Linked DNA regions of Filimonas effusa. The protein of the gene in region 2 interacts with the protein of the main gene of each other region in a pairwise test. Links are inferred from orthologs where the notes say so. Each region holds a gene or a part of one and is shown on either strand. Other genes may lie near its edges.

Region 1 (3,322 bases), on a different replicon or contig from region 2:
CAACCATTCTGTTGTTCTGATAACAGTGCAAAATTGCCTCTTTGAAGGACTGGTCACAAGTGCATTTGTCTATGTAGTCATAGACAAAATCTATTGGTTTGTAAAAGAGATAGGGGGCAGATGACAAACTGGTAGATGGTAAAACAGCAGGGATGGATGCAACGGGCATTTACGCTTTTGCTAAAAAAAGTTACTGTTTGCCGGTATATGTTTCAAAGCTTCCTTAAAGCTTCTTAAGAGCTTCTCTAAAGCTTCTTAGAAAAACGCCCTTTTTTTAGCAAATGTGATAATAACCTTAGCAAAACAAAACTCCCGGTTGTCTTTACACAGCCGGGAGTTATTCCATTCTTTCTTTTGCCCACTTGTTGTTACTGCACTATTCTGAGTTTGGCGTAGTTGAGCATGATCTTTTTTTCGCCGTTGGTTTTGAAAACTACGGTGGCGATGGGGTTGTGTGCGGAGCCTTCCATTTTGGTGACTTCGCCGAAGCCGAACTTCTGATGTTCTACTACCTGTCCAACCTGCAGGTTGCTGGTATCACTGGGTTCGAAGTTGGCGGAGGGTTTATGTTCCACCACTTTTGAAGCGGGAGGTTGAGCAGGCATATAGGAAGGACGTGCCGGTGCGGCGTCTTTCTTTTTGGAAGGAGGGGGGCCATACATTTTTTCGGCCTGGGCCGTTGTACTTCCGAAACTTCTTTGCATACGTTCTACGCCGGCGCCCATGCCGCCCTGGTTGCGGGCGCCGCCGCCTGCATAGCTGCGGTCTACGAATTCTTCGGGCATTTCTTCGAGGAAGCGGCTGGGTTCGTTTTGAACCAGGTTACCAAAGCGGTAGCGGGCATTGGCAAATGTCAACCACAACCTGTGCTTGGCGCGGGTTACAGCCACGTAGAACAAACGGCGTTCTTCTTCGAGCTCTTCGCGGGTATTTATGCTCATGCCGCTGGGGAAGATAGTTTCTTCAACGCCACCCACAAATACTACCGGGAATTCAAGCCCTTTTGCGGCGTGGATGGTCATAAGCTTCACCACATCGCTGTCTTCCTTGTCGTTATCGGCATCGGTTAACAGGGTGATCTGCTGCAAGTAAACACCTAACGTTTTCTCGCCTACTTCGCCTTCTGCGTTGCTTGGGCTTTCGGTCCATTCCTTTATGGAGTTCAGTAATTCCTGTACGTTCTCGTAACGGGCGAGGCCTTCTACTGTTTTATCGTTGAACAGTTCTTTTACCAGCGTGGTATTTTTACCGATCAACACCGCAACATCATACGCATTATGTGTTTGCAGCATGGTCTGGAAAGACTTTATCATGTACACAAAGCCTTTGATGCTTTCGAGGGTGCCGGCTTTGAAACCAGCTTCCTGTGCACGTTCCAGAACTTCCCACAGGGTAACGTTATTTTCGTTGGCGGTTACGATGGCCCTGTCTATCGTTGTTTTGCCGATACCGCGGACGGGGTAGTTGATAATACGTTTCAGGGCTTCTTCGTCGCGGGTGTTGGCTACTACGCGCAGGTAGGCGATGAAGTCTTTTACCTCTTTCCGCTGGTAGAAGCTTAGTCCGCCGTAGATCTTATAGGCGATGCCCATGCGGCGCAGGCTTTCTTCAAAAGAACGGCTCTGGGCGTTGGTGCGGTATAAGATGGCGAAGTCGCGGTTATAATAATGATTGCGGAGTTTTTGTTCCTGGATGATATCGGCAACGAAACGTCCTTCGTCGTTGTCGGTCATTGTGCGGACGAGCTTTATTTTTTCGCCGCTTTCGTTTTCCGTCCACAGTTCTTTGGGGATCTGGCCGATGTTCTTTTTGATGACTTCGTTGGCGACCTTGAGGATGCTTTGGGTACAACGATAGTTTTGTTCCAGTTTTACCACGCGGACATCGTCGTAATCTTTCTGGAACTGGAGGATGTTTTCGATGGTAGCGCCGCGGAAGCTATAGATACTTTGTGCGTCGTCGCCCACCACGCAAATGTTTTCGTGGGCGGCGGCGAGGAGTTTTGTGATCTCGTATTGCACGGCGTTGGTATCCTGATACTCATCGATCATGATGTATTTGAACTTATGCTGGAATTTGTGAAGTACTTCGGGGAAGTTCTTCAGGAGTTCGTGCATTTTTACGAGCAGGTCGTCGAAGTCCATGGCGCCGTTTTTAAAACAGCGTGCGACGTATCCCTGGTAGATCTGTGCGATAGCCGGGCGGTTCGAGCGCATGTCTTCCTGCTGAATATGGTGATCCATGGCATATTCTGCCGGGCTCATCAATGCGTTCTTTGCCTGGGAGATGCGGCTATGAACTACGTTGGGTTTGTATAATTTATCGTCGAGGTTGAGTTCATTGATCACAGTTTTGAGCACGCTGCGGCTGTCGTCGCTGTCATAAATGGTAAAGCTGCTGGGGTATCCGATGCGGTGTACTTCGGCGCGGAGGATACGTGCGAATACGCTGTGGAAGGTTCCGATATATAAATTGCGGGCTTCGTTGTTACCCAGCATTTTTTCGATACGTTCCTTCATTTCGGCGGCAGCCTTGTTGGTGAAAGTCAGTGCCAGAATGTTAAAGGCATCTACACCTTTTGATAAGAGGTAAGCAATACGGGTTGTCAGCACCTTGGTTTTACCACTGCCGGCGCCGGCAACTATCATCAGCGGACCGTTGATATGCATTACTGCTTCCCGCTGTTGTTCATTCAATCCATCCAGTAAATGTTGCATCCGGCAAAGGTACTACCGGCCATTGGTTTTTTGTTTGCTTTTTATCCATATTCCATCTACTTTAGTAGTCATGAGAACTGCCCTTTTGTCGCTCTTTTTTTTACTGTTTTGTTCGGTAGTTCTGCGGGCGCAAATTTCTTCTCCATCGTGGCTGGAAAAGTATATCCGGGTGCATGCCTCGGATTCGCTGCTTCATTTATTGAACAACCCCGACAGTTTCCGCTATCAAATTATTTATACACAGATCAACAGGGATAAACATAACCGTCCTGTTTTTACACATTACTATTTTAATGTGAGTGATTCCGTGTATTTCAACCCGGCTTCGATGGTTAAGTTGCCAACTGCATTAATGGCACTGGAGAAGTTAAACCGTTTGGCGATTCCGGGGCTGAACAAGTTTACGCCTATGTTAACGGATAGTGCAGCTTTGGGGCAGCATCGTTATTATGCTGATGCCAGTGCGGAGAATGGTTTGCCTTCCGTTGCGCAATATATTAAGAAGATCTTCCTGGTGAGTGATAATGATGCGTATAACCGTTTGAATGAATTTGTGGGGCAACAGGAGCTGAATGAAGGGTTATGGAAAAAGGGATATAGTGGCA
Region 2 (3,213 bases):
ATGGAGAAGTATGTATTGGATAGCGGCGGGAATTATGCTCTGCCTGATCTTGCTGATGCGTTTTGCTTTTCCGGTGAACCGGCCCTCTTTTACCGGTTCTTATGGCCAGCTGATGAAATCTTTGCTGACGCTTATCAGGGAGCTGCCGTTGCTGCGGGAGGCTTCGGCTATCAACGCATTGGCTTTTGCCGTATTTGGTATGTTCTGGACCACGATGGTTTTACATATGTCTGGTCCGCCCTTCGGTTATCATAGCGATAAGCTGGGATTATTTGGCCTTGCGGCTGCGGCGGGTGCATTGGCGGCTCCCGTGGTTGGGGCTGCTGCCGATAAGCGGAATCCCAGATTCGCTATTGGCTTGGGAATAGCGCTGGTAATTACGGGTTACCTGATCTTCCATTTCTTACCGCATTCTCTTATAGCCATCATTGCCGGTATCGTTGTCATGGATCTTGGCGCTCAGGCAATCCATGTTTCCAACCAAAGCCGTGTTTATGCACTGCTTCCCGAAGCCAGGAACAGGTTAAACACCGTATTTATGACCATTAGCTTTATCGGAACATCGTTTGGCTCAGCTTTGGGATTATTTATGTGGCGTCAGGCAGGCTGGAACGGTGTAACCCTTGCCGGTATCAGCTGCATGCTCATGGCACTTCTTATTTTCCGGTTTACCCGGAAAGGATAATATGAGGATATACGATGAGTATACCATAAAGCTTCCTAAACCGCACTTGCATCGCACTTACATCGCACTTGTATCGCACTTGCCCCCCTTATCCCTGCCACCAGCTGCCTGCCAAAGCAGGTTTGCCTTCCCTGAAACTGCGTTTTTAGCAGGCTGGTCCCATCTGGTTCGAAACTGTAATCTTTTTGAGTCCGCTTTTGATACAGAGGCGTTACTGCATTTTCCATATTCATATGATGATTGTGTCAACATATTTTAGGACGGGACAAAGCCCCGAATAAAAGAGGCCGTATCATAAGCGATACGGCCTCTTTTTTGTTCGGGACCCTGGCGGAGAAGGATACCCGTTTAAGCGACTCGACGGCTATTTTTATTTATAAGCCATTCTCATCTATAGTCTGTTATCTGTTCTTAGATGTCTATTGCTTCGCCATAAGCTGCAGCAGTAGCTTCTTTAAACGCTTCACTCATCGTTGGATGCGGGTGGATGGCGTTTAAGATCTCGTGTGCAGTGGTTTCAAGCTTGCGGGCCAGGGATACTTCAGCGATCATATCGGTAACATTGGCGCCGATCATGTGTGCACCAAGCAATTCACCGTATTTAGCGTCGAAGATCACTTTTACGAAGCCTTCAGTAGCGCCGGCAGCAGTTGCTTTACCGGAAGCTACAAATGGAAATTTACCCACTTTCACTTCAAAACCAGCTTCTTTAGCTGCTTTCTCGGTATAACCAACGCTCGCGATCTCAGGAGTGCAATAAGTACAACCAGGTACGTTATTGTAATCTACCGCTTCGGGCTGGTGGTGGAATTTCTTCTCCAGGTAAGCCATGTATTCTGCTGCGTTGATACCTTCTTTGGTAGCCACGTGCGCCAGCGCCTGACCAGGAACGCAGTCACCAATAGCGAAGATGCCGGCAACATTGGTCTGATAGTATTTGTCTACAGAGATCTTACCTTTTTCGGTTTTGATGCCAAGTTCTTCGAGACCGATATTTTCGATGTTGGCAGTGATACCAACGGCGCTTAGTACAACATCAGCTTCCAGCACAACAGTGCTGCCATCTTGTTTTTTAACGGTAGCTTTTACGCCGTTTCCTGAAGTATCAACTTTCTCAACGGTTGAGTTGGTCATTACTTCGATGCCGCCTTTTTTGAATTGTTTTTCCAGTTCTTTGGAAACATCTTCGTCTTCAACAGGAACGATGCGTGGGAGGAATTCAACGATGGTAACTTTGGTGCCCATGCTGTTGTAAACATAAGCAAACTCAACGCCTATGGCGCCGCTGCCTACTACAATCATGCTTTTGGGTTTCTCGGGTAAAACCATTGCTTCGCGGTACCCGATCACTTTTTTACCGTCGATAGGCAGGTTGGGTAATTCGCGGGCGCGTGCACCTGTAGCAACTACGATATATTTTGATTCTACTATTTGTTTAGAACCGTCTGCGGCAGTAACCTCTACTTTTCCTTTTGCTTTCAGTTTGCCATAACCCATGATGACGTCGATCTTGTTCTTTTTCATCAGGAACTGAACGCCTTTGGTCATTTTTTCCGCTACACCACGGCTGCGCTTGATAACACCGCCGAAATCGGCTTCTACGCCACTGGCGTTAATGCCATAGCTGGTGCTGTGCTTCATGTATTCGTATACCTGGGCGCTTTTCAGCAGGGCCTTGGTAGGAATACATCCCCAGTTCAGGCAAATACCACCCAATAATTCCTTTTCAATGATAGCTACTTTAAATCCTAGCTGAGAAGCCCGGATAGCGGCAGGATATCCACCGGGTCCACTACCCAAAACAATTACATCGTATGCCATGGCTCGTAAATTTTATAGATAAAGATGTGCGAAAATACGCCCAACCTGCCAAAAATAAAAAAACTGTTGGTGGGCTAACAATTGTTGTTAATACAAGGTTGAAAATTGAATAATATTCATTTTTTATGTCTTTACCCATGCCAACCGTCAAATTGTGCTAACTTGGGCGGCTATAACAGTTTGCTTGCCATAAAGTTACTAATGCATAGAATATGGATAATGCTTTACAACAGTACAAGAACCTGGTAGGTATCAGGTTTCAGCTTTATAACAGTCTCTTTACGGCACTTCCATTCCATCGCATCGAGAAAACAGGTGTTCTTTTATCCCTGTTCCTGCTCCATTGCGAAGAAGGATTCCGGAAGCAGCAAAGCCCGTCGGATATTATCGCGTCCTTTTTCCAGCAATATACGCCTTACCAGAAGGAACAGGAGCAGGTAGATCTGCTTTTCCGTTTCATTCAATACACCGAAAGGCAGGTAGTGCTTTTTGATGCGCTTGAAGATTCGGCTTTCCAGTATATCCGTGATCTTCACGGCCCGGGTACCTTAAGGCACCTGGAATCGGAAGCGGAGCAAAGTCAGAAAAAAGAAGCGCTGAACGAAAAACTGAAACGTTTCTCCGTTCGTCTTGTACTCACTGCGCATCCAACCCAGTTCTATCCGGGCGAGGTGCTGGGTATCATCAACGATCTCTCAAAGGCGCTG

The links. Proteins that work in one complex are often made in the same cells at the same time.
Region 1: the proteins of lpdA (region 2) and ESB13_RS22905 interact in binary tests that used the Escherichia coli proteins (3 or more experiments, as listed by UniProt). The link is inferred for Filimonas effusa from one-to-one orthologs.

What each region holds. Positions count from the first base shown.
Region 1 is NZ_SDHZ01000005.1:335,145-338,466, forward strand. What follows is about bases 44-3,064. They hold ESB13_RS22905 (ATP-dependent helicase), read right to left. Parts: upstream 2,718-3,064; coding sequence 369-2,717; downstream 44-368. Other genes in these bases: ESB13_RS22910 (serine hydrolase), read left to right, coding at 2,788-3,064. In the rest of the region: more of ESB13_RS22910, read left to right, coding at 3,065-3,322. UniProt on the Escherichia coli protein: A helicase with DNA-dependent ATPase activity. Unwinds DNA duplexes with 3'-5' polarity. Translocates on single-stranded DNA with 3'-5' polarity. Initiates unwinding more efficiently from a nicked substrate than double-stranded DNA.
Region 2 is NZ_SDHZ01000001.1:2,777,931-2,781,143, reverse strand. What follows is about bases 302-3,213. They hold lpdA (dihydrolipoyl dehydrogenase), read right to left. Parts: upstream 2,507-3,213; coding sequence 1,097-2,506; downstream 302-1,096. Other genes in these bases: ESB13_RS10490 (phosphoenolpyruvate carboxylase), read left to right, coding at 2,719-3,213; ESB13_RS10500 (MFS transporter), read left to right, coding at 302-685. Outside these bases: more of ESB13_RS10500, read left to right, coding at 1-301. UniProt on the Escherichia coli protein: Lipoamide dehydrogenase is a component of the glycine cleavage system as well as of the alpha-ketoacid dehydrogenase complexes.